Linked DNA regions of uncultured Dysgonomonas sp.. The protein of the gene in region 2 binds, or shares a complex with, the protein of the main gene of each other region. Links are inferred from orthologs where the notes say so. Each region holds a gene or a part of one and is shown on either strand. Other genes may lie near its edges.

Evidence for each region.
Region 1: pfkA (region 2) and rny share a complex: the UniProt entries of both Bacillus subtilis proteins name them as parts of the possible RNA degradosome complex. The link is inferred for uncultured Dysgonomonas sp. from one-to-one orthologs.
Region 3: pfkA (region 2) and pnp share a complex: the UniProt entries of both Bacillus subtilis proteins name them as parts of the possible RNA degradosome complex. The link is inferred for uncultured Dysgonomonas sp. from one-to-one orthologs.

The regions. Positions count from the first base shown.
Region 1 is NZ_LT599032.1:1,421,279-1,431,844, reverse strand. The notes cover bases 4,193-7,090. They hold rny (ribonuclease Y), read left to right. Parts: upstream 4,193-4,825; coding sequence 4,826-6,355; downstream 6,356-7,090. Other genes in these bases: QZL88_RS06200 (2-hydroxyacid dehydrogenase), read left to right, coding at 7,073-7,090; QZL88_RS06210 (cell division protein ZapA), read left to right, coding at 4,402-4,707; QZL88_RS06215 (hypothetical protein), read left to right, coding at 4,193-4,384. Also shown: QZL88_RS06245 (DUF4468 domain-containing protein), read left to right, coding at 1-552; QZL88_RS06240 (SDR family oxidoreductase), read left to right, coding at 573-1,340; tRNA (guanosine(37)-N1)-methyltransferase TrmD, read left to right, coding at 1,423-2,106; QZL88_RS06230 (hypothetical protein), read right to left, coding at 2,125-2,964; QZL88_RS06225 (sigma-70 family RNA polymerase sigma factor), read right to left, coding at 2,961-3,539; QZL88_RS06220 (winged helix-turn-helix domain-containing protein), read left to right, coding at 3,726-3,923; more of QZL88_RS06215, read left to right, coding at 4,088-4,192; more of QZL88_RS06200, read left to right, coding at 7,091-8,083; QZL88_RS06195 (N-acetylmuramoyl-L-alanine amidase), read left to right, coding at 8,114-9,385; QZL88_RS06190 (MlaD family protein), read left to right, coding at 9,519-10,406. UniProt on the Bacillus subtilis protein: Endoribonuclease that initiates mRNA decay. Initiates the decay of all SAM-dependent riboswitches, such as yitJ riboswitch. Involved in processing of the gapA operon mRNA, it cleaves between cggR and gapA.
Region 2 is NZ_LT599032.1:713,895-724,379, reverse strand. Bases 4,915-7,731 are described here. They hold pfkA (6-phosphofructokinase), read right to left. Parts: upstream 6,905-7,731; coding sequence 5,924-6,904; downstream 4,915-5,923. Other genes in these bases: QZL88_RS03115 (4-hydroxy-3-methylbut-2-enyl diphosphate reductase), read right to left, coding at 7,004-7,731; QZL88_RS03125 (hypothetical protein), read left to right, coding at 5,386-5,838; QZL88_RS03130 (hypothetical protein), read left to right, coding at 4,915-5,342. Outside these bases: lipA (lipoyl synthase), read left to right, coding at 393-1,235; QZL88_RS03140 (secondary thiamine-phosphate synthase enzyme YjbQ), read left to right, coding at 1,238-1,648; QZL88_RS03135 (alpha-amylase family glycosyl hydrolase), read right to left, coding at 1,649-3,577; more of QZL88_RS03130, read left to right, coding at 3,957-4,914; more of QZL88_RS03115, read right to left, coding at 7,732-7,879; cmk ((d)CMP kinase), read right to left, coding at 7,880-8,572; QZL88_RS03105 (DMT family transporter), read left to right, coding at 9,025-9,942; QZL88_RS03100 (hypothetical protein), read right to left, coding at 10,049-10,485. UniProt on the Bacillus subtilis protein: Catalyzes the phosphorylation of D-fructose 6-phosphate to fructose 1,6-bisphosphate by ATP, the first committing step of glycolysis.
Region 3 is NZ_LT599032.1:2,740,145-2,750,719, forward strand. The notes cover bases 2,781-5,687. They hold pnp (polyribonucleotide nucleotidyltransferase), read right to left. Parts: upstream 5,364-5,687; coding sequence 3,198-5,363; downstream 2,781-3,197. Other genes in these bases: QZL88_RS11380 (hypothetical protein), read right to left, coding at 2,781-2,935. Outside these bases: QZL88_RS11370 (nitronate monooxygenase), read left to right, coding at 1-174; QZL88_RS11375 (transglycosylase SLT domain-containing protein), read left to right, coding at 254-1,648; more of QZL88_RS11380, read right to left, coding at 1,679-2,780; QZL88_RS11390 (porin family protein), read right to left, coding at 6,155-6,766; argB (acetylglutamate kinase), read right to left, coding at 6,909-7,682; rpsO (30S ribosomal protein S15), read right to left, coding at 7,772-8,041; QZL88_RS11405 (DUF3127 domain-containing protein), read right to left, coding at 8,122-8,493; QZL88_RS11410 (AI-2E family transporter), read right to left, coding at 8,556-9,692; dacB (D-alanyl-D-alanine carboxypeptidase/D-alanyl-D-alanine-endopeptidase), read left to right, coding at 9,773-10,575. UniProt on the Bacillus subtilis protein: Involved in mRNA degradation. Catalyzes the phosphorolysis of single-stranded polyribonucleotides processively in the 3'- to 5'-direction. Necessary for competence development in Bacillus subtilis.

The DNA.
Region 1 (10,566 bases), 710 kb from region 2 along the record:
TCGGCAGTTCCCGCGGCTGTGTCAGTGGGTATTGCCGATACGCATGAGGTTATTGCTCCGGTGTTGGCAGGAAAAGATGCTCTTGCTGAAGCTTCCTTTACAGGGTTCAAAAAAGTTGATACTGGCAAAATACCCGCCAGTTTGCAAGGAAGTAAGGCCTTGATTGTTTCTGGATCGTTGAGTAGTCCTTCTATTGTTCCAGCATCGTGGGGAGGTGTCACTTCATTAATGGAAAAACCGGTAGCATTAAGTAATGTCAATACTGCACAATATGCAGGAGTGCCGGATGGAGCCGGAACCTATACGATATCTTTTTATACCGAGGTGTATGGTGATGCATTGAAAGAATTTGAAAATACGAAAGGAAATATTAATGACAAAATAAAGGCTTCCGGGCTTACGCCGGTTATTGCACCTTCAGGTACGCCTGTCTTTTCAGAAGCATGGATGGTTATCGAATGCAAAAAAGCAGGGGTAATGCCGTCTTCCGATCCAAAGGCTGCATCGGATAAAACATATTTGGGTGAAATATTGAACGTTTGGATAAAATAATCACAGAATAATAGAAGCTCATGAGAAAAATAGCTTTAATTACCGGGGCTACCTCCGGCTTAGGTAAAGCGATAGCTTTGCGATTGGCAAAGGAAGGATATGATGTAATCATAACCGGACGCCGCAAGGATAGACTGGAAGAACTGGAACGGGAGATTGAAATAAAATACGAATCGAAGGTATATTCGCTTTGCTTTGATGTACGTGTGTACAGTGAAGTAGAGGAAGCCATAGCTAATCTGCCCGAAGAATGGAAGGCAATCGATATCCTTGTCAATAATGCGGGGCTTGCCGTGGGGTTGGATCCTATACAGCAGGGGGTTGTTGATGATTGGGAGCGCATGATTGATACTAATATCAAAGGTTTGTTATATGTGACCCGTGCGGTGTCTCCGGGAATGGTCGCACGAAAATCGGGACATATCGTCAATCTTGGCTCTATTGCAGGAAAAGGAGTTTATCCTAACGGAGCAGTATATTGTGCTACCAAGCATGCAGTGGATGCATTGAGCCAGGGTATGCGTATGGATATGTTGCCATATGGGATACGTGTTACACAGGTGTGTCCGGGTGCAGTGAATACCGAATTCTCTCTTGTCCGTTTCAAAGGGAATCAGGATAGAGCCGATTTGGTATATGACGGATACGATGCACTGACAGCTGAAAATATTGCCGATGCTGTTTTTTATGCAGTGTCCCAGCCACCACATGTAGATATACAGGATATGTTGGTGATGCCGACAGCACAAGCCAATGGCAATATGTTCCATAAAGAAGAGAAGAAGTAATATAAAATAAATCAGGATAAGAGAGTGTGCCTTTGTCGGGCACACTCTTTTTTTTACCTTTGTGCGTTATAATAATTTGAATATGCGTATAGATATCATAAGTGTTCTGCCTCAGATGTTTAGTGGTCTGATAGATTGCTCCATTCTTAAAAGGGCGCAAGATAAAGGGCTTGCGGAAATTGTACTTCATAACCTGAGAGATTATTCTACCAATAAGCATCGTAATGTGGATGATTACCCTTTCGGCGGAGAAGCCGGAATGGTGATGCAGATAGAGCCGATTGATAATGCTATTACATCTTTAAAACAACAACGGACATATGATGAAGTAATATATACTTCGCCCGATGGCGAAGTTTTCAATCAGAAGATTGCCAATCAGATGTCAGCGTATGAAAATATCATTATATTATGCGGGCACTATAAAGGAATCGATTATCGTGTTAGGGAACATCTGATTACACGTGAAATTTCGATAGGGGATTATGTTCTTACAGGAGGGGAACTTGCCGCTGCAGTGATGGCAGATGCCATTGTGCGGCTTATTCCGGGTGCAATAGGAGATGAGCAGTCGGCTTTGTCTGACTCTTTTCAGGACAATTTACTTGCGCCGCCCGTTTATACTCGCCCGGCAGAATATAAAGGATGGCGGGTGCCTGATATACTATTGTCGGGTCATCAGGCTAAGATAGATGAGTGGAAGCTACAACAAGCAATGGAGCGCACCGAAAGGCTACGTCCCGACTTGTTAAAAAGTGAAGAATAAATCTTTAATAGTAGATGCTTAGAATTCGACCTTTACTGTCACCCGTTCTTTGCTCCCGGTAGTCCAGCGCGGACCCGACTGAATCAGACGTATGGCTTCATTATCGGATGTGCCACATAGGCTATATTTTACCTCGAAAAGGAATGGACGACCCAATGAATTGACCGAGAACTCCACAGCTACTTTGCCCTTACGGTCTTTGCAGATATCGTCTGTTGGTCGACGGAGCGATTTTTTCAGATATTCATTGTATTTTTCGTAGCCGCCTATGGGTTCAGGTTTACTGCTATTTGTTTCTTCCTGAGTAGATGTCCTGCTCTCGAAATCGTCGGGTACATATATTTCTATCGGTACTTCATTCATACGCTTGGTGTCTTCCGACAAGATTTCCTGTTCGGCTTTACTCATCGAAGCACTTTCTTCGCTCTCTATTCTGAAGCGGGAAATATCCGGCTTATAAGCCTTTGCCAGTTCAGCATTCTTTTGTGCGATCACTACTATGTTTTCAGTATAATATTCTTCAGGCACATAGATCTCGATGATGGAATTTTCGTTAGCTTGCTGAGCATATAGTCCCGATTTGTGATAGTCGGTCAGAAAATACCCTCCGATGCCTATTATAATGATAATAGCAGCAGCTGCCGTTTGCCACATCTGTCTGCCGTTTGTTTTGTTTTTTGTCTTCGATCTGGCTTTTAGCCGGTTTTGTATATTGTTGATACGTTCGATGTGGTTGTCGTCGATGCTATCGAAACCGTCTATAGCCTCGTACAAAAACGGATCCTTCATCGAATCTTTTTCTATCCGATGGGCATCTTTACCTTTTTTTTGTCCTTTTATGTAATCTAAGAATTTCATTCTTTCAGATTTTTTTCGATACAAATTTTCAAATTCCGTTTTCCGTTTTGTATATAACTCTTTACGCTTTTGAGATGAAAGCCTGTTTCATCCACGATGTCCGCATACGATTTGTCCTCGTAAAAAAACTTTTCCACCGCTATCCGTTGGGGTTCCGGTAATTTCTCCAGGCACTCATTCAGTGCGTTTTCCTTTTCTTCATCTCTGCTCTCATCAAATAGAGTAAAAGAGCTGTCGGATTCCATAAGCTGGGAATCGAAATTAACAATAATCTCCTTCTTATTTTCTTTCAGGATATGAAAGCAGTGATTCTTTACTACACTATAAAGCCAGTTTTTGAATACCTTGATTTCGTAATCCAGAATTTTTTGAGACAGGTTCTCGTAAATATCTATTACTGCATCTTGCGATTGTTCCGGACTTTGCAGGTATTTAAGGCAAAGACCATAAATAAGGGGAATATAGCGTTCGTAAAGCTGTTGGAAATATTCAGCTTTACGCGTTTCTTTAAATTTTGACAAGAGTGTCTCGTCACTATCCGATTCTTTTTTCTTATGTAAGCTAAAGAATTGCAAGGGGATTCATTTTTACACAAATCTACAAGATTTTAATTAATAATCAAACAGTTTGAAAGCTTAACGGAAATGTCATAATCTTACATTTATGTTAAAATTTACAGTGTAAAATTGTATAGATGGTTCATTTTATGTACTTTTGTCATCGAAATAATAACGAGTTTAATTTTTTAACAAGCACCCATTATGAAAGAAAAAATTGGATCAAACGCAGGTATTATTTGGACTTACCTAGATGCAGAAGGAAGCAAGCCTCTTAAAGACATCAAAAAAGCATGCAAATTGACAGAAAAAGATATGTATGCTGCTTTAGGCTGGTTAGCAAGAGAAGGCAAAATAGCTTTCAATGAATTAAAAGACGACTTGCAGGTCGTTTTGTTGTAAAAAGCAGAAACAACATTTTCAGATAAAAGAGGCGCTTATCTTTCGCATAAGCGGCTCTTTTTTTTATTTGTTTAGGTTCGGCTTCTTTTTAATAAATTTAGAAGAGTAATAATTTTGTTAATTCGTTGGTATTATTTATTTTTGTCTAGCATTTTGGCTACTTTATGACTGAAAATGATGAAAAACTTCTGGCCGAATTTGAAATAAGGATGCGGCAATTAATGTACCTCTGTGATACGTTGAAGGAAGAAAACGCCTTGTTGAAGCAGCAATTGACACAAAGAAGCGTGACAATTGAGAATTTAACATCGGAAGTAGAAGGGCTGAAAAGAAAATATGACAATCTGAAGTTTGTAAAATCTTTTTCTTCGGAGAATGAGGATGATACATTGCAAGCAAAGAAGCGATTGTCGAAATTAGTGCGAGATGTAGATAAGTGTATCGCCATGCTGAAAAATTAACGAATAAAGGCAAAGATATGGACGAGCATTTAATAATTAATCTACGCGTAGCTGATATGAGGTATCCTCTCCGGATAAAAAGGCAGGAGGAAGAAGTATTCAGAAAAGCTGCGGAGGAAATAGATTATAAAATAGTTCAATATAAAAATTATTTTACAGGAGATTCATCCCATTCATTGCAGAATAGCGATTATATGGCAATGACAGCAATACAAGCTGTAGCAGAGAAGGTTGAGCATCAGTTACGGGCGAATGAATTTGAGTTCAGGATGAAAGAATTGACGCAGGAATTGGAAAATTATCTGAGAGGTCATGTAAAATAAAATTATAGTACTGAGGAAAATCTAGAGCACTAATTTTAAGTATGAGGGTATTGTTCATACTTAAATTAGTGCTTTTTAGTTTATATAAATTGAGTTTTTAAATAATGAAAAATAAATTATGGATATATTATTTTATGTAATAGCTTTCCTTGCCGGAGCAGCCGTGGCGTGGGTAGCTTTGAATTCTATGGCGAATTCGAAGTTCAAACGTCAGGTGAAAGAGGCGGAACTGGAAGCTGAAGTAATCAAGAAAAATAAATTGCTGGAAGTAAAAGAGCAGGCTTTGCAGATGAAATCTGAATTTGAGAAACAGGCTAATGCACGGAACTCTAAAATACAGGCAGCAGAGAGCAAAATCAAGCAACGCGAGTTGAGCCTGAATCAAAAACAGGAGGAACTCCAACGTAAGAAAAGTGAAGCTGATACGGTTAAAGCCAATCTGGAAAGTCAACTTGAGATAGTGGAAAAGAAGAAGCTGGACTTGGACAAGCTTCACAAACAAGAGGTGGAAAGGCTCGAGGCCCTATCCGGATTGTCGGCCGAGGAAGTGAAGGAAAAGCTTGTAGAGGCCTTGAAAGACGAGGCGCAATCTCATGCCCAATCATATATCAATGAGATAATGGAAGAGGCTAAGATGACAGCTAACAAGGAGGCTAAGAAGATTGTGATACAATCTATACAGCGTGTAGCTACAGAGACGGCTATAGAAAACGCTATCACAGTTTTCCATATAGAGTCAGACGAAATAAAAGGTCGTATTATCGGCCGTGAAGGACGCAATATACGTGCATTGGAAGCAGCCACAGGTATAGAAATTGTAGTAGACGATACCCCTGAGGCAATTGTACTTTCAGGTTTTGACCCTGTAAGACGCGAAATAGCACGTTTGGCACTTCATCAGCTTGTTGCAGATGGTCGTATCCATCCTGCACGTATCGAGGAAGTGGTAGCAAAAGTGAAGAAACAGATTGAAGAAGAAATTATCGAAACCGGTAAGCGTACTACTATCGATTTAGGTATCCACGGTTTGCATCCAGAGTTGATACGTCTTGTAGGTAAGATGAAATATCGTTCATCATACGGACAAAACTTATTGCAGCACGCCCGCGAAACAGCAAACCTGTGTGCTATTATGGCGTCAGAGCTTGGGTTGAATGTAAAGAAAGCAAAAAGAGCAGGATTGTTGCATGATATAGGTAAGGTGCCTGATGATGAGCCGGAATTGCCTCACGCATTACTTGGTATGAAGCTTGCAGAAAAATATAAGGAAAAACCGGATATTTGCAATGCTATCGGTGCTCACCACGATGAGGTGGAGATGACAAGTCTTCTGGCTCCAATTGTACAGGTTTGTGATGCTATATCAGGTGCACGTCCGGGTGCACGCCGTGAAATTGTAGAAGCATATATCAAACGGTTGAATGACCTTGAGCAACTAGCTCTTTCATATCCCGGTGTGTTGAAGACATATGCCATACAGGCAGGACGCGAACTGCGTGTAATAGTAGGTGCGGATAAGATAGATGATGTAGAAACAGAAAAACTATCGGCCGATATTGCAAAGAAGATACAGGACGAGATGACTTATCCGGGACAGGTTAAGATTACAGTTATACGTGAGACTCGTGCTGTGAGTTACGCTAAGTAAGAGAAACAGATTTTATACAATAAAAAAACGGAGACAAACTTTGTCTCCGTTTTTTTGTTTTAAGAAAAGAAGTGTGTAACTCTGATCTTTCAGAGGTGTCTTATATAAGTCGCTATTATCCCTAAAAGGTCACAATCTGAATGTGTTTTTTGAGGTCGGGGAGAAAAATGTAAGAACTGGAGGTAAGTTTATCTATGTAGATAGCTGTTAGCCTTTAGCTGATAGCTATTAGCTCTTTGAAAAAATGGATTAGCAGATTTGTAAATTAGCATATTAGCAAATGAATGATAAGTGTCACCCTTTAACCCCCTCCAGCCTCCCCTCGGGGCAGGGCTGTTAAGTTCTTTACTTTGTTGCTATTTTCTGCTGTCATCCAGAGTGGAACGAAGGATCCCGACCCTGAGAGACGAGATGTTTCACTCTGTTCAACATGACACAGAGGGTCTGAAAAATTAGAGCTTAACAGCTCTGACCCAAAGGGAGGGTGTAGAGAGAGTAAAAAGCGAATTAGCTCCGCTGGCCGTTGGTTCTTAATTATTAATTATTAATTGTTTTCTGTGTTACCTTTGTCATCTTTTTAGGTAAACAGTATGTAAATAAAATGAAAAAAGCAGGCTTAAAAAGAACTAATCAATGTAGTTTTTGAGGATAAAGGTTATTTTAATTACTTTTGCAATCAGGTATAAAGGATTAATAATATATATAGTAGGTAAAGCAATGGCATATAAAATAGCGGTTTTTGACGCAAAGCCTTATGATATGGCTACTTTCAATAAGGCGAACGAAGCATATGGTTTCGAACTGGTCTATCATAAGGAACATCTCGATAAGAATAATGTGCTTTTGGCAAGTGGTACAGATGCTGTTTGTATTTTTGTAAATGCAAAGGTAGATGAGGCGGTTGTGACTAAGCTCCATTCTTATGGTGTAAAGCTGATAGCATTACGTTGTGCCGGTTTTAATAATGTAGATATAGCTGCTGCCGCCAGAAAAGGCATAAAGGTGGTACGTGTTCCTGATTATTCCCCCCATGCTATCGCTGAGCATACTTTGGCCCTGATGCTTTGTCTTAACAGAAAGGTTCATCGGGCATTTTTGCGTACACGCGACGGTAACTTTTCTTTGATAGGATTTCAGGGATTCGATATGTATGGCAAGACTATCGGAGTGATAGGTACCGGTAAGATAGGGAAGGTCGCTACAGGTCTTTTTCAGGGATTAGGTATGAATGTTCTGGCTTACGACTTATATCCGGATACAAAATGGGCTGATGCTACAGGTGTTAAATATGTGTCGCTGGATGAATTATATGCTAATGCCAATATTATTACATTACATTGCCCGCTGACAAAAGAAACTGAATATCTTATCTGTGATGAATCCATAGCCAAAATGAAAGAAGGTGTGATGATAATCAATACTGGCCGTGGAAAGTTGATCCATACCAGGCACCTGATAGAAGGGTTGCTTAGCGGTAAGGTCGGTTATGCAGGTTTAGATGTGTATGAAGAAGAAGGGGCTTATTTTTATGAAGACCATTCTGATAGTGTGATGACTGATGATGTACTTGCCCGGTTGCTGTCTTTCAATAATGTGATCGTGACATCTCATCAGGCCTTTTTTACTCAGGAGGCAATGTCGAATATTGCGCACACAACAATGAATAATATCCTTGATTTCTTCAACGGTAAAGAGTTGAAAAACGAGGTTGTATATAATAAAGCTTAGTGTAAATTTCATACAGTTAGAATTATAAGTATGAAACGGTTCTTTATTCTTTTTGTTTATATATTCGCATTTCTTGGGATCATCGTTGCGGCTGATTCTAAGTTCGTTGTTGTTATCGATGCAGGGCATGGAGGTAAGGATGGCGGAGCTGTGAGAGGTATATATAAGGAGAAAGATATAAACCTGGGAGTGGCTAAAACTTTAGGAGAACTGATAGAAGCAAACTTTAATGATGTCAAAGTAGTTTATACCCGTAAGACTGACGTTTTTGTAGATTTGGACAAGCGGACACAAATTGCTAATCGGGCAAAAGCCAATCTGTTTATATCCATTCATACCAACTCAACTGCTGCAAAGACTACAAACGCCTCCGGAGCTGATACCTATATATTGGGGCTAGCCCGTAGTGCTGAAAACCTGGAAGTGGCAAAAAGAGAGAACTCTGTAATTCTATTGGAAGATAACTATACATCAAAATATGAGGGTTTCGATCCTAATTCGACGGAGTCGTATATCATATTCGAGTTTATGTCGAATAAGTATATGGAACAAAGCCTGCAGTTTGCGGATTACATACAGAAAGATTTTAAAAGTATAGCAAAGCGTACAGACAGAGGTGTGCGTCAGGCGGGATTTCTCGTGTTGAGAAAGACAAGTATGCCTAGTGTGCTTATCGAGTTGGGTTTTATAAACAATCAGGCTGAGGCTAAATATTTATCCTCCAGGTTGGGACAAAGGGCAATGGCGACTGCGATATACTCCGGGTTCAAAAAATATAAACGAGAATTTGATAAAAAGCAAGGCCGTTATGTTGCTGCGCCGGATAAAAGTGAGTTGCTTGATGATATTGCAATCGACGAAGCTATAGTAAAAGAGAAAGTAGCTGTTGAAGATACTTATATTGTTGAGGACACCGATACTCCGGTTGTGAAAGAATCAGCCAGAGTGAAAAACATGGTAGCGGCCCCAAAGAAAAGAGAACAAACTCCTAAAAAAATCGGTGAAACCACTAGAAATATAGCTGAAACCTCGACGAAGGAAAATAGTACGGTTACGAAAAATGTTAGTAACAAGGTGGAGTACCGGGTGCAGTTCTTGGTATCACCAAAGAAACTCCCGGATACTTCGAAAGAATTTAAAGGTCTTTCGCCTATAATGTTCTATAAAGATGGTAATAGCTATAAATATACATGTGGTTCAACCACTGATTATAATGAGATAATTAAAATACAACGTCAAGTAAGGGCTAAGTTTAAAGATGCGTTTGTCGTTAAATTTAGAAACGGGGAACGTATTAAATAGATAATGACAAACCACTATGTGGATAGAAGATGGTATTTGATAGTATATTATTTCAATAAAGCTATTTGTAGTATTTAAACTTAACAAAATAATAAATAGGTCTGTGACCTTACAATTACATAATTTAATAGTTATGAGTAAAATATCGAAAGAAGTAAAGATAGGTATAGCCTTTGTAATCGCAATTTTCCTTTTGTATTACGGTATCAGTTTTCTGAAAGGTGTAAATCTTTTTAAACCATCAAATTCATATATTGTCGTCTTTGACGATGTGTCAGGTCTAACCCAGTCGACACCTGTTACGCTGAATGGGTTTCAGGTAGGTCTGGTATCTTCCATGGAACTAGACCCGAAAAATCAAGAACGTGTGATTGTATATCTGAACATGGACAAAGGTATGCAGATACCCAAGGGTAGCAAGATGTCATTGGATGTCTCTGTTTTGGGGTCGGCTACAATCATGCTTGAGACTAATCCTTATACAAAAGAAAATCTGTCCTCGACCGATACTATAAAAGGTATCCGGGTAAAAGGTATGCTAGATGCTGCAGGTACTATGTTACCTCAGGTAGAACAGCTCATACCCAAGATTGATTCAATACTTATCGGTCTCCAAACATTGGTAAACAATCCGGCGTTGAACCAGTCGTTGACAGATATCAATCAGATTACGGGCGATTTGGCTAAATCGACCAAGCAGCTAAATTCGATGATGACTACATTAAATAAGGATCTTCCTACCATAACCGGTAATCTGGGGAAAATGTCTAACGACCTAAGTAGTGTATCGGGTAAGATCAATCAGATGGATTTGGCTTCTACATTCAAGTCTGTAGATTCTACTATGAAAAATATAGAATATCTTTCTACGAAAATCACATCTAAAGATAATTCTTTGGGATTATTATTGAATGATCGTCAATTATATGATAGTATTAACGGAACAATTAGTAATGCTTCGTTGTTACTTAAGGATGTAAGGCAAAATCCATCCCGTTATATTAATGTAAAAGTCTTCTAAATTGTTCTATTTAGAATTGGTCTAAATAAGTAAAAATAATTTTTTTGCTTAATAGTGTCACCCTTATACTTTTCGGGCAGTATTACGAAATTGTTAAAACGTAATTAAAATGCTATTAAAAACACAATCGACTGATAATTAGTTGGTTATTTGTACCAAA
Region 2 (10,485 bases):
TGTTACCTTTTAACAAGTAATGAGTTGAAAGACCTGCATTTCTGTTAACTGCAAATAGTGTAACCTTTGTTGCTTTTTAACAATTACTCTGCCCTGTGTGTAGTTCGAGAAAAACATTGTTGACTGATGGCAGCTAACAGACAAACTAATTATTAATTGTTCATTTTTAATTATTAATTGATTTCTGTTACTTTTGTTACCTTTTAAACATATATTGTTAATGTATGTGAAGATGGACAGCGGAAAATAATGTTTATTCTTTAGTTTTGTATTTTGTTCATCTATCAATGATAGTATAAATAGATGACTTTTTAACCCTTACTATTTTCGTGGGAAACATTCTAAGGCTTATCTTTGTTTTATATTTTCTAAAATCATAATTCACAATATAGATGGAACATGTAAAAAAACCGGACTGGTTGAAAATAAAACTGGGAGGTAGCGACCATTTCTCCGAAACTTTAAATATAGTAGAATCACATGGATTACATACAATTTGCACCAGCGGACGCTGCCCGAACATGGGTGAATGCTGGGGGAGGGGAACTGCCACATTTATGATCGGCGGTGATATATGTACCCGCTCATGCAAGTTCTGTAATACAAAGACCGGGCGTCCATTGGCCTTGAATCCTTTCGAACCGGCAAATGTTGCCAAATCGATACAGTTGATGGGGCTTAAGCATGCTGTGATAACTTCGGTAGACAGGGACGACCTGCCGGATCAGGGGGCTCAGCATTGGGTAGATACCATCAATAAAGTACGTCAGGTGAATCCTTCCACTACTATTGAAGTATTGATTCCTGATTTTCAGGGGAAATTCGAATTTGTAGATATGGTATGCAAGGCTGCTCCGAATGTTATCTCGCATAATATGGAAACAGTAAGAAGCCTTACCCCGAAAGTACGAAGTGCGGCAAAATATGATGTTAGTTTGTCAGTATTGAAACGTATTGCAGATAATGGACTGAAAGCCAAATCGGGGATGATGGTCGGTTTGGGAGAAACTACCGACGAGATATTCCAGTTAATGGATGATCTCCGGGCATCGAACTGTTCGGTGTTGACAATCGGCCAGTATTTACAACCATCCCGTAAGCATCTGCCTGTGGTTTCATATATTCATCCGGATGAGTTTAAGCGTTTCAAGGAAGTTGCCTTAAGCAAGGGATTCGATTATGTGGAGAGCGGCCCATTGGTTCGATCTTCTTATCATGCCGAAAACTGCTTGTAATCATGGTCAACCAGATAGAATTCTCATTACAGCCCCGGAACAGAGGCTTTCATCTGGTAACGGAAGAAATAATGCAAAACCTGCCTGCTTTACCTCAGGCAGGTTTGCTGCATCTGTTCATAAAGCATACCTCTGCAGCTCTCACCATCAATGAGAATGCCGATCCCGATGTGCGGGAAGATATGGAATCTATTTTCAATCGTCTGATACGCGAACGTGAGCCTTATTATGTGCATACAATGGAGGGGGATGATGATATGCCTGCACATGCAAAGACGACTCTTGCAGGGGTTAGTCTTACTATACCGATTACAAAGAGCCGTCTTAATATGGGTATCTGGCAGGGAATCTATCTGTGCGAGTTTCGCAACCATGGAGGCCGCCGCCATATCGTGGCTACCGTCCTAATCTGATTACTTGCTGAAGTACAGATAATATTCGCCCGGATCCAGTGTTATTTCTTGTGTCGATTCATTTACAACCAAAGTCTTGCTGGTGAAATAGTCCTGCCATGTTCCTGTCTTGCCGAAATTTACGGTTGCAGTCACAGGTTCAACTGAGAAGTTCGCTATAGCACACACATAGCCCTCAGTCGATTTTAGCAGTATTTGTTTGAAGTTATCACCGAGCCCGATAGTATAATCAGTGGTAGAGAAAATAGAATTAGTCGTGCGCAACTTGTTCATCTTGGCATATACATCATACAAGGCTTTCCTGTTTGTATCTTCTAAATAGTCCCATTTGATAGGTTTCTTAGCTGTACGAAAGCGCCCGTCTTGATAGTCGCTTGTCCAATAACCATCCTCACGGGCATTGATAGAGTAGTCATATCCCAATTCGCCAAACTGCCAGATCATCTTCGGACCAGGGAGCGACATCAGGATAACAGCGGCAGCTTCTGTCCGTGCCAGTCCCACAGGTAGTTCCTGTACATTATAAGACGGGTTGTTTGTGTTTCCATACATGTTGTTTTTGAACATGATACGTTCCTCGTCGTGGCTTTCCATATAAGCTACAAGGTTTGGTTTTGTCCAGCCCCGTACCTTATATGAGGCCCAACTGATATCTCCTTTCAGTTTTTCATAGTCTCCCATCTCATGTCCCCAACCCATGGTTACTTCGTTGAAGTTGTAGTTGATGTTGCCCCATAGATAGATTCCATAATCGGACAATACCTTCTCTTCGCTATTATCGGCAAGATGTTCAAAGATAACGATCGCATCAGGATTACGCTTGCGGATTTCACTCACCATTCTTTTCAGTATGTCGATACGGGCCTGGTCAAACGCATTGCCATCTCCTTTGGTATTGGTAAACCCTTTTGTGAAGTCGAAGCGGAAACCATCTACCTTATACTCTTTCATCCAGTATGAGCATACACTGTCTACAAAAGCCTGAGTGTATTTGCTTTCATGGTTGAAATCATAGCCCCAGGAATAAACCGGGTTTGGAGATTCTTTATTGTACCATGGATTATCTCCTATATTATCATCATTCTCATTTTTATACATGATAACCATAGGGCTTTGGCTAAAACTGTGATTCAGTACCATATCCATAATTACGGCTATACCATTTGCATGGCATTCATCTATAAAGGCTTTATAATCGTTTGATGTTCCATATGCTTTATCGGTAGCGAAGTAGAAAGACGGATTGTATCCCCAACTGTCATTTCCTTCAAACTCATTGAACGGCATAAACTCTATGGCATTTACTCCCAGATTTTTTATATAATTGAGTTTCTCCTGCACACCTTTTATACTCCGTTTCTCTGTAAAATCCCGGATAAGAACTTCATAAACAACCATACTTTCTGGGTTTTGAAGGCTAAAATCCGATACCTTCCAGGAATATTTGGATGGAGAGGTATTCACTACCATAGACAGGCCGGTAGTTTTTGTAGTAGGAGTAATCAAGCCCGGATATATGTCATATTCCTTATTGATATACTTATCATTATTAGGGTCTGATATTTTAGATGCATATGGATCAGCAACCCTTATTTTATTATCGATAAGATATTGGCATATATACTCTTTACCTTTTTCCAAACCACCGATCTTTATCCAGAAACGGTCATCAACTTGATTCATTTTATATGCATCCGATACTTTCCAGTCATTGAAATCGCCGATTAGATATACTGATTGCTTTCCTGGTGCGAATAATACAAAGGCTAAGGAATCGTCGCTGATAACAGTTATTCCATCTCTTAAATCTTCGATAGATGAACTTGGGGTTGGAGGTTCCGGAACTTCCGGTATAATAGGGTCGTCATTGTTGTCGCTGCAAGCTGCGAATATTAATAAGAACAAGAATAAAAAATGAAGCTTTTTCATGATTAAAATTAGATTGAATTATCAATAGGTAGAACCGAATGTAAAACTAATTCAATTTATTTATGCAGGTTTTTGTTCAGCTGTTTAATCGATAAATTTAACCTGCAAACGGTTGCAGGTTAAATAATTGAAGAATCCGGATAGTGATGTCAAATAAGAATATAGCAATATGTCAAAAGAATAGCATGTTTTGAAACACTTTTTTATTCATATTATCAATTTAAACCTTTAATAAGGTTGAGAGTCTAAAAAATATAGAAAATGAAACCAAAAATAAAAAACTATATTAATCAGGAAAAAGCAAACTTACTACTTAGCCGACATTCTATTAACCGACTGTAAAATTTCATTTATTACAAATAATTAATACTTTATCATTATGAGAAGGTCACTATACTTTTTGTGCTTAATCAGCCTGACTCTTTTATTACAAAACTGTAAGAAAGAAGCGAATAGCGTGAATGAGAATAACAGTAATGATATAGCTGTTGTGGCTTCCAATAACAATAGCTCAGAACCCGAAAATAGCGTTACTGATAATCGAGTACAGGATGCCTTTGATAGGCCGGAAATTAATAAATCCGGTGATTCGTCAAACGGTTTCCTCCAATCTGATAGTATAAAGAATGAGGAAGCTTATAAAAGCAATTACACTGGTAATTATTATATATTAGCTACTGCACCGGATGCAGTAAAAACAGAAGGTGTGATAACCAATGAGTCATACAATCTAAGTAATGGTTATCAATCAGAAAGTTATATTCAGAATGAGTCTTATGGAGATTACTCTATTCCATATGACACATACTACTATGAAGAATACTATCCTGTATATATTGATGAGAATTATTACCATACAGATTACTATGACGACAACTATTATTATCCGTCATATCCGTCTTACCCTAATCAGAAGCCAAATAGGCCGAGGCCTCCGCATAAACCAAAACCGGGACATCCGTCAAAACCAAAGCCACCGGTAAGACCGGAACCTCCTATTACTAAGCCGGAACCGCCCGTCGGGCCACAGCCACCAACACAACCTCAACCGCCAGTTGAAGATATAAGAACATCGGAGCGCCCGAAGCCGGAATCTACAACTGAAATAAGAACATCTGACCGACCAGTCCCTGAATCGAGTCAAAAGCCAGATAATACAAATATAAACGGGTCGTCTCAAAGTATAACTTCAGATTTGCAAGAACAGGAACGCCGGAATGTTGAAAACCGTCGCCAGCGAGAACAACAGGAAAGACAGGAACAAGAACGTCGCGAAGCTGAAAATCGTCGTCAACAGGAACAACAAGAAAGACAAGAGCAAGAACGCCGCGAAGCTGAAAACCGTCGTCAACAGGAGCAACAGGAAAGACAAGAGCAAGAACGCCGCGAAGCTGAAAACCGTCGCCAGCGAGAACAACAGGAAAGACAGGAACAAGAACGTTGCGAAGCTGAAAATCGTCGTCAACAGGAACAGCAAGAAAGACAAGAGCAAGAACGTCGCGAAGCCGAAAATCGTCGTCAACAGGAACAACAGGAAAGACAGGAACAAGAACGTCGCGAAGCTGAAAATCGTCGTCAACAGGAACAACAAGAAAGACAAGAGCAAGAACGCCGCGAAGCTGAAAATCGTCGCCAGCGAGAACAGCAAGAGAGACAAGAACAAGAACGTCGCGAAGCCGAAAGCCGTCGTCAACAGGAACAGCAAGAACAGCGAGAAAGGCAAGAACGGGAAAGACAAAATACGGAAAGTAGCAGAAGGCGTTAAATCAGATATAACAAATTTGTCAAATTATAAAAAACGAACAGTCATGAAAAAAGTATTATTATCTTTATTTACAGCATTGATATTTATCGCATGTGAAGGTCCAATGGGACCGGAAGGACCACAAGGTGAACCTGGCTACGGGACAAACTGGTATGCAAAAACTATCGTTGTAACACAAAGTGATTGGAAACTGATGGGAGAACCAAATGAATTGAATTCCTATTATTATGCAGATAAGCCGTTGAAAGAGCTGACTAAATTCGTTTACGATGACGGTACAGTTATTGCTTATATTGAAACTGACACAGGAATTAAAAACGGTATGCCTTTGGTGTTACACAAAGCCGGAAAAGATGATTTAGGTGAATTCTTTTGGACACAAACCTTTGATTTTGATTTTCAGACAGGAAATATAAGGTTTTATCTTACATATTCAGACTTCAGTACCAAGATCAAACCAGGTACAGAAACATTCCATGTAGTACTGATGTGGTAAATATATGAACCTTCATAAAAACAAAATACAGGGCCTTTCAAATAGGCTCTGTATTTCTTATTTTGATATTCAAGCGACTTTTCTATTATATAGAAAGAATCTTCAATGTATTTAAAAGATCTTGTTGTAACGGCTTATTCTTCTTAATCGCTTTTGAAAAAGGCACATTTATAATCACGTCATTTTGTATGCCAATCATTACATTGCGCTGTCCGTCCAATAATGCATCAATTGCCGCTGCACCCATTCTGCTTGCCAGAATCCGGTCGTTGGCTGTAGGAGAACCCCCACGTTGGACATGTCCCAGAATAGTCACACGTACATCGTATTGCGGATATTCCGTTTTTACACGTTCTGCCATAGCCATTGCACCTCCGGTAATATCGCCTTCGGTTACAAGGACTAAACTACTGTTTTTGCTTTTGCGGAAACCGTTCGAGATCAGGTCTCCCAACTGGTCTTGTTGCAGCATCATTTCGGGGATAATCGCAGCTTCAGCCCCCGATGCAATAGCACCGTTCAAGGCAAGGAAACCGCATTCTCGTCCCATCACCTCTATAAAGAACAGGCGTTCGTGTGAACTTGCTGTGTCACGTATTTTATCTACCGCCTGCATAATGGTGTTCAGAGCCGTATCATATCCAATGGTAAGGTCAGTGCCTTGTAAGTCGTTATCGATTGTTCCGGGTAAGCCAACAATCGGATAGTTGAACTCCTGAGCAAATATACGCGCTCCGGTAAGAGAACCGTCTCCACCGATAACTACTAATGCATCAATACCTTCTCTTTGTAGTGCTTCAAAAGCGATCTTGCGACCTTCCGGCGTTTGGAATTCTTTACTACGGGCGGTTTTCAGAATTGTACCACCTTGTTGTATTATATTACTTACACTATTGGTTCTGAATGGTTCGATTTCGTCGAATATCAGTCCCTTATAACCACGCATAATACCTTTTACTTCCAGCCCGTTATAAATAGCAGCACGAGTGACAGCACGAATTGCTGCATTCATACCGGGAGCATCGCCTCCGGATGTCAAAATACCGATACACTTGATTGTAGACATAGTTTTACTAATATTTTATTCTCTTTTTAGCACATTAAAAAATCAGGTACAAAAGTAAGAATAAAATAGCTGATTCGGTAATTTTTTTAAGCAATTTGGCTAAACTAATACCGATCTTATTTCATTTATCTTGGCTTCAACCTCTTCCATTTGCCATTTTGGTGTAGAGGTCGCACCACAGATTCCGATGGACGCAGTCTTACTCACAACATCTGGATCTATATCTGAAGGCGTGGTTATGAAATAAGAATTTGGATTGTACTTCTTACATTCTGCAAACAGTACCTTTCCGTTCGAACTCTTTTCTCCTGCAACGAAGAAGATGATATCATTCTTAGATGCAAACTCTTTGATATTCGGAATACGATTTGATACCTGACGGCATATAGTGTCAAAGAACTCAAATTTAGCATCGCCTATCATACGGCTTTGCATAATATCAATGATTTCCTGAAATCCATCGAGAGGTTTGGTCGTTTGCGAGAATAAGCATATGTTTTTTGAAAAGTCAAGCTTTTCCAAATCCTCTTTCTTTTCAATGACAATTGCAGTCGACTCTGTCTGTCCTAACAGTCCGTTTACTTCTGCATGTCCATTCTTTCCGTAGATAACGATTTGTGTATTATTGTCTCTCTCGTTATCGTATTTGTCGTGTATCTTTTTCTGCAGGCGAAGTACGACCGGGCATGAAGCATCAATAATTTCAATATTATTATCTTTTGCAATCTGATAAGTTGATGGTGGTTCGCCATGCGCTCTCAATAAAACCCGGGCATCTTTCAATTGTGCAAATTCCTCGTGATTGATTGTTTTCAAGCCCAGCTGTTCAAGCCTGTCAACTTCCAGATTATTGTGGACTATATCACCAAGGCAATACAATGTACCTCCTTTTGCGAGTTCCTCTTCCGCTTTTTTTATGGCGTTGACCACTCCAAAACAGAAACCTGATTTTGCGTCTATCTCTATATTACTCATTTAGTTTGTTGTTATTTGTTTGAACTTGTCCAGCAACCATTGCATCTGTTCATCAATGGTCATATGTGAATTGTCCAGAAGGATGGCGTCATCTGCCTTTATCAGAGGGCTTTCTGCCCGCGTCTGATCCATATGGTCTCTGGACTTTAAATTTTCTAATACTTCATCAAAAGTCGTTTCCGTATTACCTTTCGAACGTAATTCATCGAAGCGTCGTTGTGCCCTTATAGTTGCGTCAGCCGTAACAAAGACTTTCATTTCAGCGTTAGGGAATACGACAGTGCCGATATCCCTCCCGTCCATTACTATGCCTTTAGCCTCACCCATTTGCTGCTGTAATGTAACCATTGCATGGCGTACAAATGGAATAGCACTAACAATACTTACCTTTGAAGAAACCTCCATACTACGAATGGCGGATTCAACCTTTTCTCCGTTAAGATATGTGTCAGGCGCTCCTGTATCTTTATTTAAATGAAATTCTATTTTTATATTCTTTATTTCGTCACGCAATCTACTTTCGTTTAGTTTACCGTCTTCGAATAAATTCTGTTGTATGCAGTAAAGTGTAACTGCTCGGTACATGGCCCCGCTGTCGATGTAGATGTATCCGATTTGTTTTGCCAGGCTTTTAGCCATTGTGCTTTTACCGTTTGATGAAAAACCGTCGATTGCAATAACTATTTTCTTCATATTTAATTTTAAAACATTCTATCAGAATAAATGTTTAATCTATCCCTTATAAATTTATTTAATTACAGAGAGCAAAGATAGCTATTTTTGGCTATTAGCAGATACCTTTATTATTCTTGTCGCTAACAGGTAATAATCCGATTTTGATGACAATTCCCTATAGGTTTGATTGTCTGTTGCAAAGAAACCTATTTAGCTGTTAGTTGCTTTTTGTGATTCACATTATTGTTGTATCTAAATCTAAGGCTGGATTTGAGCGCCTTATTTTTATATTTTGACCATGAAAATAAATTTTGTAATTTTGCAGTACCAACCCGTATATGATATTTCTATTTGATATTATATACGAACGATAAAACAAATGGAGGGGGTATCCGCAAAAGGGTACTCCCTTTTTGTGTGTCTTCTTCTGAAAAAAGTACGTTAGAATGGCAATAAATAACTTAAATATTATGAATGAAAGAATAAAAGGTGGGCTGCTGGTATTCGTGGGGGCAGCCAGCTTTGGCTTGTTGTCTACTATTGTAAAATTTGCTTATGCTAATGGTTATACGCTGGGCGAAATTACAGGCACTCAGTCTTTTTCGGGAATGGTTATCTTGTGGTTACTATATATGATCACCAAATCGTTTAAAAGAAAAGATAAACCGGAAGAGTCAAAAGTAATAAAAGCTGAGACCAGTTGGTGGAAAATAGCCTTGTCTGGAACCTTTACGGGCCTTGTGGGAATATTCTACTATCAGTGTGTCGGATTACTACCAGCATCCGTGGCTATTATCTTGCTTATGCAATATTTGTGGATAAGTATACTGATCGAAGCTATCGTATTTAAGAAAAAGCCTAGCTGGAAGCAACTGTTGCTGCTTGGCGTTGTCCTGTTAGGCACGCTTCTGGCCGGTGGAATATTTAGTCATGAAATAATTCTTAATCTGAAAGGTATTGTTTTCGGTTTACTGGCGGCAACTTGTTATGCCATGTTTCTGATGACCAGCGGGCGTGTAGGTAATGACCTTCCTGTATTGAAAAAGAGCGCGTTGATGATTACCGGTTCATGTGCTATCACTTGGATTATTTTTCCTCCTATGTTTTTTTTCAACGGTATATATTGGGAAGGATTGGTCTTTTGGGGATTAATCCTGGCTTTACTCGGCACTGTTATCCCTCCGCTTCTTTTTTCGATGGGTATACCGCGTGTCGGCGTTTCTATCGGAGCCATATTAAGTGCAGTAGAATTGCCGGTAGCAATTTCATCTTCGGCATTCATTCTTCACGAATCTGTAGATGCTACACGGTGGGTCGGGGTTATTCTTATATTAATAGCTATTATAGCTACAAATATCAAAACAAAAGAGATAATCAATCAACCATAAATAAGAAATGGTTGTATTTCATGGATTACCGATGAACTATGGTTTTGTCCGGCTTGAGTACATATAATGATGAGAATATAAAAATAATACATCGTTATATATCAGGTTATAAAGGCTGCATATTTTCGGGGCCGGGGTTATCCGACAGGTTATCATTTTCTATTGTAGGTATAACTTTCTTTTTCCGGAACACGATTATTAAATATGCGACCGACAGAATTGAAGTGGCGAAAAGTAGATACACCCCGCTTCCATATTTCGGAAGCTTATAGAAAAGGTTGAGGGATACTACGAAGGCCAATATACCCGCTACCATAAGAAGTATGCGGGCTGATTTCTTTTTTAGAGACAGCCATAATACGGCGCTGAAGATGCTGAGAAGAGGAACAAGATAAACTACATATGTAGTATAAACCGATTCTTTATTACGGGAGAAGAAATTAGTGACTTTTGTTACTTTCTTTTGTATATCGGGTATATCCCAACCTACGATTTTCACCAATCCCATATCGAGCCACGGTAACGAAAATGCGATGATAAATA
Region 3 (10,575 bases), 2.0 Mb from region 2 along the record:
GGCCGTTCTAAAAAGGGAATCTTTGAAGGTGATCTTGTTGAGGGTGAGTTGGAAATAGGACAAGTAAGTTCCTTGATAGATAACTTGCCTACAGCCGCAGATGTGGTAAATCATGTCGTTGCGGAGTATAATATCAAAGTGGAAGATATAATCACGGGCGATTTTAAATTATAAAAATACTGGCATGTCCTGATCTGTTATAGGTCTGAACTGTCAGAGCGCATTCACAATATATAAAAACAGGAGAAGCACTATGAAATATAACCTTATCGTCTACCTGTTGTTACTTTCATCTTGCTTTTTTTTCTCATGTAAGAAGAAGCACGAGCAGTCTGTTTACGACTTTGAGCAAATAAAGGAGAAAGGGGAACTGACCATTATTACACTCAATAGCTCTACCTCATACTTTATTTACAGAGAGGAGCCGATGGGGTATGACTATGATCTTGCTCAGGACTTCTGCGATCATTACGGATTGAAGTTGAATGTAAAAGTGGCGGAGAATACCACCCGGCTGATAGAAATGCTAAAGAGGGGAGAGGGAGATCTTATCGCTTATGCAGTGCCTATACAAAATGAACTGAAAGATTCTATATCCTATTGCGGGCTGCAGCAGATAACTCATCAGGTTCTTGTTCAGAGGGCGAATAAAGGAGATACTATAATAAAGGATGTGACTGGTCTTATAGATAAGGAAGTATATGTGGAGGCCGATACTAAATACCACCAACGCCTGCTCAATCTTGATTCGGAATTAGGCGGGGGAATCAGGATTCATACAGTCAGCGAAGATACTATTACCAGCGAGGATCTGATAGAGATGGTATCGTTGGGCAAGATAAGATATACAGCCTGTGATGAATATATTGCCAGGTTGAACCGCACTTATTTCAGGAATATTGATATCTCCTTGCCAATAAGTTTCGAGCAACGGGCTTCATGGGCCGTACGGAAAGATATGCCGAATCTGGCGAATGCTCTTAATGAGTGGTTTGCTGAGAATGACAATACACCTGTATACAAGAGTATCATAAAGAAGTATTTCGAGTTGAGCAAACAGCTCTTTGAGGGTGAGTATATAACCCCGAAAAATTTGCCTAAGGGTGCTGTTTCTGTCTATGATGAGCTCTTCAGGAAACATGCTAAGAATACAAAATACGAATGGCAATTCCTTGCTGCTATTTGCTATCACGAGTCCCGCTTCCAGAACAATCTTACTTCGTGGGCGGGAGCTGCCGGGATTATGGGGCTAATGCCTCGTACTGCCGCCTCATTGGGCTTGACCAGTGAAGACCGCATGAATCCTGACCTGAGCATCGGGGCGGCAGTTGAATTGCTGGACAGGTTGGATAAAATATTTCGTAAGATAGAGAGTATCAGTGAGCGTGAGAAATTCATACTGGCTGCTTATAATGCAGGAAACGGGCACGTAAATGATGCGCAGGCTCTAGCTTCAAAATACGGAGCTAATCCTTATATATGGGAAGGAAATGTTCAAAAGTATCTCGAACTGAAAAGCAATCCGGAATACTATAACGACCCTGTATGTAAAAGCGGGTACTTCAGAGGTGGTGAAACGATGAAGTATGTGAATAATGTATTGGCTACGATGAATCGGTTTAAAAGGATAAGTGAGAATAAAAAGTGAGTTGAGCTTTATTCCCTCCTGCTTCACTTTTTAAGGTATCGTATTTATCCCGTTATACTCTGCCATCTTGATAGCCCATGCCATTGCATTTCCAAAAAAGATAGAGTTGGAAACGTTATATTTGGTACCTCGTCCGTAGTTTGCCCTTTCTACAGGGATGTTATTATTGTCTAATCCGAAAGGATATGCCATTGGAACGGCAGAGCCCTTTTGATATACGATAAACCCGCCATCTCCTACGAAAATCAGATTCTTCGTTTTATGTCTGAATGAGTTTATGTAGTCACTATTTGCAACGCCCATAGAGTGGTCATAGGCGGTCGAATATTCGATAATCTGATCGGAAGGCAATCCGGATACAAGGCTTGTATATGAAGCATCTTCTCCCCAGTACTTTCCTCTGAGATCGCCAAACGGCCCATTTATTACTTCATCATTTATTGTTGTTGAATACTGATAAACAGAACCGGAAAAGGCATCGGATGTAGTGTTTTTCTGGGTGATATTGGTGTTTCCAAAAACAGTTCTTAAAAATATCTGAGAAGATTTCTGAGTATCAGCAGATACACCTCCCGGGTCCTCCAACAATAATATAAGAACCCCATTCTGATTCAAATAATTATTTAACTTATCAGCAGTGTCCTGATTTAATATCCTTGACGGATAACTGATAACGATTATATCCGGCTTTTCGGCTAGTTTTGCATCGAGTGTACCTAAATAATCAATATCCACTAGAGACGGTATTCGGAGATAGTCTAATGTATATCCCTTAAAACCCACTATACTATTTAGATCATCACCAAAAGCGGCCTGATTCTGTAATAAAATACTTCCGCCGGCATTTGGCGAAGTTGCTCCTACGGAATAATTATCCAGCCCTATTCCCAAAATCTTTTTTGTGTTGTAATATATCTTGGGGCAAGGTTCAGGCAGTCTTGTCCACTCTGTGGCCTGCCATACATAGAGGCCCGGACACAGACCATATGGCGTATCGTCGGTCAGATTATAGACCATCAGCCCGGTATGCTTCTTTTTGTCTTCTTCAGTTGCATTTTCTACACAGGGGTCGAGTTTTTCCAGCCGTTGTAATGATACGCGTGGCATTCCCAGCCCTTTCTCTGAATTTGCTAATTGGGTCGGATTATTATATTCTTTAAGATCCAATAAGCTTCCCTTGTTAGGTGTTAAATCGGCTCCTACTGTTATCTGGGATTGCATATAATTACAAAGAATAATTGATATGCAAAGCAATGCCGCCTTCAGCTTTGAAGTGCTAAATTTCATGTTGTTTACTCTTTTATATTTGTAGTTTTAATAAATGGAAAAATTGTCTTTAGTCTTTATCTCAGATGCAAATGTAAACATAAATTGTTGTCATAATATTATTTTCATAAAAATTACTGTTCTGAATGTATTTAGTGCTCAGGGTAATTTTATTCCCATACCATATAGATAAACCAATTGTTGTTTTGTGCATAAAAGAGTTATTTATAGCAAAAAAAAGAGGCTTTAATTAAAGTCTCTTTTCTATCATAAACATGAAAGATTAGTTATTTCCTTCATTGTTATTCTTCTGTACAGGTTTTTCCGGTCTTGGAGGACGTGGAAGAAGTACCTTACGGGATAATTTGAATTTTCCGGTCTTAGGATCGATGTCAATCAGTTTCACTTCTATTTCGTCACCTTCTTTCAGTCCGGCTTTTTCCATGTCTTCTATGCGATCCCAAGAGATCTCAGAGATATGAAGCAGACCATCTTTGCCCGGAAGGAATTCACAGAATGCGCCATAAGGCATTACTGAGCGAACTTTAGCTGTATATACTTCTCCTACTTCCGGAACGGCTACAATGCCTTTGATTTTAGCAACAGCGGCTTCGATAGAAGTTCTGCTTGTTGCTGATATTTCTACGCGGCCGTAACCATCGATTTCCTCGATAGTAACAGTGGCACCGGTTTCTTCCTGAATACCTTGAATAATCTTACCTCCAGGGCCAATAACAGCACCGATAAATTCTTTGTTGATAATAATAACCTCGATACGCGGAGCATTTTCTTTGAAGTCTGCGCGCGGCTCAGGTAATGTTTCAAGGATTTTACCCATAATATGTAAACGGCCTTCACGTGCCTGATTCAGGGCTTTTTCGAGTATCTCGTATGACAATCCGTCTACTTTAATATCCATCTGGGTAGCAGTGATACCGTCTTTTGTACCACATACCTTAAAGTCCATATCACCTAAGTGGTCTTCATCTCCTAGGATGTCGGAAAGCACAGCAAAGTTTGTACCTTTCTTCTCTGAGATAAGTCCCATTGCTATACCCGTTACTGGTTTTTTGATCTGCACGCCGGCATCCATCAGAGCCAGTGTACCGGCACAAACAGTTGCCATAGAAGATGAACCATTCGATTCAAGAATATCAGATACTACACGGATAACATATGGGTAGTTAGCTGGAATCATTGGTTTCAAAGCTCTGTGAGCAAGATTTCCGTGTCCTATCTCGCGACGGCCTACTCCGCGTTGCGGACGGGCATCTCCGGTAGAGAACGGAGGGAAATTATAGTGTAAAAGGAATCTTTCTTTTCCGTTGTTAAGTACGTCGTCGATGATTTTCTCATCCAGCTTGGTACCTAAAGTAACTGTGGTCAGTGATTGAGTTTCTCCACGGGTAAAGATAGCAGAGCCATGCGCTCCCGGCAGATAATCTACTTCGCTCCATATAGGGCGGATTTCTGTAGTAGAACGTCCATCGAGGCGTTTACCTTCGTCAAGGATAGAGCGGCGCATTGCTTCTTTTTCCACATCGTGGTAATAGCGGGATATCAAAGAACCCTTTTCAGCCAGTTCTTCTTCTGTCAGGCCTGCTTTATATTCATCTACGATAGCTGCGAAGTTATCGCCACGTTCGTGCTTGTTTGTGTTAGCCGATGCAGCTACGGCATAAGCTTTGTCGTAGCATTTTGCCCATACGTCTTTACGAAGTTCTTCATCGTTTACTTCGTGGCAGTATTCGCGTTTTACTGTTTTGCCCACAGCTTCCATCAGTTCTATCTGAGCCTGGCATTGTACTTTGATAGCTTCGTGCGCTACTTTAATTGCTTCCAGCATTTCTGCTTCCGAAACTTCCTTAAACTCGCCTTCTACCATCATGATATTCTCCATAGTAGCACCTACCATGATATCCATATCGGCTTGCTCCAGTTGAGCGAAAGTCGGATTAAGGATAAATTGTCCATCTACACGTGCAACTCTCACTTCCGAGATTGGCCCATTGAAAGGCACATCGGATACTGCAAGGGCAGCAGAAGCTGCAAGCCCGGCCAGTGCGTCCGGCATATCTATGCCATCTGAAGAGAACAGTGTTACATTCACAAATACTTCAGCGTGATAATCATCCGGGAATAACGGGCGAAGCGCACGGTCTACCAAGCGGCAAACCAATATTTCATAATCTGACGCACGTCCTTCTCTGCGAAGAAAACCTCCGGGGAAGCGGCCGAATGCGGCAAATTTTTCTTTATACTCTACCTGTAAAGGCATAAAATCAACGTCCGGTTTAGCGTCTTTTGCAGCACAAACTGTAGCCAGCATCATGGTGTTACCCATGCGTAGCATTACAGATCCATCTGCTTGTTTTGCTAATTTTCCGGTTTCAAGGGTGATAGTCCTTCCATCACCTAAATCGATACTCTTTGTAATCGGATTCATCATAAAATATTTTTTTCTAAACTTCTTAAAATCGGACAAAGGTACGCAAAGTTTTTGAGAATTAAGGGGATGGGGGATGAAAAGACAATATACATGGGTCAAACCCTTTTTATTCTTAAGCCTTAGTCACTCAATAACTTTAAAAAAGTAACAAAAGTAACACAATTTTGGATCCGTCAATTTGCGCTTCGCTCCGATTCAGTAAACGGATAACAGTTAATAGAGGGTGATTCGCTTGGTGCTTACAACTTGCTGCATTCTGTTAAAATCTGACATTTCTGACACTATTTACAGTCAACAGTTAGTAGTAAACAATAGAGCTCCTTTATACTTATTACTCAACGCTTACAACTTTCAAAAGGTAACAAAGGTAACACATTTTTCAGCTATTAGCAGGTCGCTATTAGCCAATAGCTTATGTAGGAAACTGGACACATTTTCCACTATTTTCTATCTGTCACTTTTTACCCTCATTGTAAGTCTCCCATGGGGGCAGGGCTGTTAAGTTCTCTACTTTGTTCTGTTATTTTCTGCTATCATCCTGAGAGGAACGAAGGATCCCGACCCTGAAAAACGAGATGTTTCACTCCGTTCAACATGACACAGAGGGTAAAAAAAATAGAACTTAACAGCCTTGCCCCCATGAGGGATTGAGGGGGCTCTTGTTTATATCTCAAAGAGCTATAAGCTATCGGTTATAATTATATAGATAAAGATATTAAAAAGTGTTCAAATTAAGATATAAAAAAACAAGCCCCGGATTTCGGAGCTTGTTTTATATTCTGACCTGCCGCTTAGAACTTATATCCTACTGTCAGGTAAGCGTTTGCGTTTTTATTTGATACGTTGTCGACATCCACGATGTTGACAAGGCCGAAATCATACCCCAGACCAACTCCAATTTTGCCAAATTCAGCTCCGACGCCAAGGCCAACTCCAAAGTCGAATCGTTTTACACGATTACTACCAAAAGAATTAACACTTACTTCAACACCTGATTCCGATATTTTTGTTTTTCCTCCAATTCCGTATGCTACATAAGGTCCGGCATGAAATACTATTTTGGTAGCATCTGTAACTGCTAATTTGTAGCCGAGGTGAATTGGAAGTTGCAGATACATTAAATTGCTTGTAGCATCTTTCGATAATCCAACATCTTCTTTGCACCCTTTTGTCGATAGTTCGAGACCTGTTAAGAGATATAAATCGGATGTCAGCGTATAATCTAATGTTACGCCAACATTAAAGCCTACTTTGGCCTTTACATCATCTGTCGCATCTCCTGTAATAGTGGAGAGATTCATTCCTGCTTTAACACCAAAAGTTGCAGGTTTTTCCTGGGCATTCACATTTGCAACTAATAGTAATGCAATAATAACTAAGCTAAATTTTAGAATTGTTCTCATAATTGTCTTATTAGGTTAAATTAAAACTTATCGTAGGCAAATATATATTCTTTTTCCTAATTCCCTGAACAAATAGAAAGAAAGAATGTAAGAATCCATCTAATAGATTATTTATTAATGCCAGCCTAATCAGAATGAAATTTTAAAACAAATAAACTCGGGTGCCGGAACCTGTCCCAATCTCATTTGCGCTTGTTATCACCACTTCTTTAACACCTGCTTCGATAGATTCGAATGCGTTGTCGAGCTTAGGTATCATGCCTCCTTGTATAACACCTTTCTGAACCAAATCCTTAAATTCTGCTTTATTTAGTGATGGGATTACGCTATCATCATCATTTTCGTCCATTAACACGCCTTTCTTTTCAAAACAATACACAAGGCTCACCCCGAAAATATTGGCTAAGGCTTTCGCAGTTTCTCCTGCTATTGTGTCGGCATTTGTATTTAGTATATTGCCTTGTTTGTCATGGGTGAGAGGGGCTAATATGGGTACTATACCCTGAGATATCAGAGATGACAGTATTCCTGTATTCACCTCTTTTACATCCCCCACAAATCCATAATCTATATCTGTTACAGGTCTTTTTTCGGAACGGATCAGATTCATATCTGCGCCTGTAAGTCCAAGGGCATTCACGTCCAGGGCTTGCAGTCCTGCCACAATATTCTTATTAACAAGGCCTCCATAAACCATTGTTACTACTTGCAGGGTCTCTAAATCGGTGATGCGGCGGCCGTTTATCATACGGCTTTCGATACCCAGGCGCTCTGCCAGTTTTGTTGCCGATCGACCTCCGCCATGGACTAGTATTTTATATCCTTCTATACGGGAAAAATCTTTTAGAAGTTGTTTCAGCGATTGTTCTTCTTCTACAATTTTTCCACCTACTTTTATTATAGTTAGCTTCTCCATATGTTTGCTGAATGAGTGTGTATAAAGATAAAACAAAAAGAGATTGTTCCAATAGAAACAATCTCTTAATAAATCTTTTCTCCGAAAGATTACTTTCTGATACCTAGTTCTTTGATGATAGCACGATATCTTTCAATATCATTATCTATCAGGTAATCAAGTAAACGACGACGTTTACCTACAAGGCGTCTTAGAGATCTTTCAGTGTTATAATCCTTCTTATTTAACTTCAAATGTTCAGTTAAATGCGAAATACGGTATGAAAACAATGCTATCTGAGCTTCAGGTGAGCCAGTATCAGTGTTAGACTTTCCGTGTTTTGCGAAGATTTCTTGCTTTTTAGCTGAATCTAAATACATAAGTTGTTATTTATATTATTTAACGAGGTGCAAAGATAAAACTTATTTTTTGACAGACAAATATTTAGCCCGAAAATCCATCAAAATGGAAGATCGTCGCCACTGTCTCCGCTAAAGTCCACCGGGGTAGCAGCTTGTGTAGGTTGGCTTGCTTGTCCGTATGATTGTGTCGGAGCATGTTGACTTGTGCCTGCAGGCTCTACTTTCCAAGCTCTGAGGTCTGTGTACCAGTTCCCGTTATATTCGCGGCTTTCTACATCGAAAGACACATCCAGAATATTTCCTATTTGAAGTATAGACTCGTTTATTTTATCACCCCAGAAGGTCATGCATACTTTTTTAGGATACATACCATCGGTTTCGAGAATGATGCTTTGTTTTCTCCACTCTCCGTTTTTACCCATACCTGTCTGCACAGGAAGCACTTGAATTAATTTTGCTGTTAACTGCATTATTATATTATTTTGTTGATTTTCAAAAATGAGGCATAAAGATACAAAAAAATCAATTAATCTCAACTTTCATCGAAAGGTATCTCCTGTTGTGATTCTTCTATGGCTTGCAGTTTTTCGGCTGAGGTGATAAATTCTTTATAATATGATAGTAGCATGGTAGTTAGGGGGATGGCGATTATCATACCCACTATGCCTAATAGTGAACCCCATACTGAGAGAGATAGTAGAATGATTGCCGGATTCAGGCCCATTGCTTTTCCCATTATTTTCGGCACTAAGAACAGATCCATAATACATTGCACAATTACATATATAAGAGCCACTAATCCCAGCATCACCCAGAAACTATCGTCTGTCTGCGATGCCCGCAACCAGCAAAGCAATATTGCCGGCGGGAATGTGATGACCTGAAGATATGGTATCATATGTACAAGACCTACAAATATGCCAAACATAATTGCCATCGGCAAACCTATGATCTGAAACCCGGTAGCATACAGCACAGCCAGAATGCAGCAGATAAAAGCCTGATGGCGGAAATATTTATTCATGCTGGTTTCCACATCCAGTGTTATGCGGCCTACTATCGGGCGGTATTTAGGTGGGATAAGGAATCTCCAGAGCTCATTTATCTTATCATAATCGAGCAATATAAATATCAGGTATAAGATAACGATAAAGACTACCGTAAGTCCGAAAAGAAAGGATATTGTACCCGAAAAGAGGGACTCTACGGCTGGGCTTACATATTGAATAATCTCTACAAGATTGTCTTTCGATAAAGTGCTTTGCAGTTCCTTGTAGTCAACATACCGGCCTATAATATCAGCCACACTTACCGGAATTCCGTTTTGGCTTATGGCGGACAAATCATAACTGGCAATCAGGCCGTTAATTTGCCATATCTCGTTTTCGATAAGGGGAACCAGTATAAATCCGAGTAGTGTGAATATCCCTGCCACTGATAGCAGTGTGAGTACAACGGCTATAGAGTGGGGGAGCTTTAATTTTCTTTTGTAAAAGCGTACTAATGGATTCAGCATATAAGCTAAAAGCCATGCTACGAAAAAAGGGAGTAATACGTCTTTCAGTAAATACAGAAAGTAGAGGGCGGCTCCTATAGCCAATACACTTATCAACAAGCGGATAGTGCGGTCGAAGGTGAAAGGCTTGTCGAATGGTTGTCCCATTGTCATATGCAGATGCTGTTTTAAATTATTTGATATATCTTTACAAAGATATTTTATTTTTTCTTATTTCCCGTAACAATCTGTCTATGATGAAAGCAAAGAGCCGATATTTATTAACATTCTTGGTATTAGTTCCTTATATACTGAATGCGCAGGTAAAACAAGCCGGAATACAAACTTTTCTTAATCATCAGGGGCTCAGGCATGCCTCCGTTGGTATTTGTGTAAAGGACTTGTCAGGGACGAAACTAGCCGGACATAATGAAGACAGGGCATACACTCCCGCATCTATACTAAAGGTAGTAACTACCGCCACCGCATTGGAAATATTGGGCCCCGATTATAAATATCAGACTACTCTGGCCATAGACAAAGATAAGCCGGACAGGTTATTGGTGCATGGATATGGTGATCCTACACTGGGAACCGAACATCTGGATAATACGCCTGACGCGTTCCTTTCCCGATGGACAGAACAGATAGGGCAGAAATTCGATTCAACAAAAAAATTGGATATTACCATTGTCGATGATTATTTTGGATATGAAGGTGTATCGCAGCGATGGACATATCAGGATATGGGTAATTATTACGCTGCGGCAAGTTATGGTATCAGTATTTATGATAATACATATAAGCTCTTTTTCAATACAATGCGTCGCGATACATGCCCTGTTATAATAAAGACCCAGCCCGAAATGAACCTGTCGTTTCGCAATACCCTTACGATGAATACTACAGGGCAGGATAACGGATATATTCACGGGGAACCTTTTTCCGTAAACAGGCTTCTTTCGGGAGACATCCCCGGTGGAAGGTCGTCGTTCAGTATAAAGGGCGATATTCCCGATCCGGGCTTATATCTCGGCGAAGTATTGGCAAAGCAGTT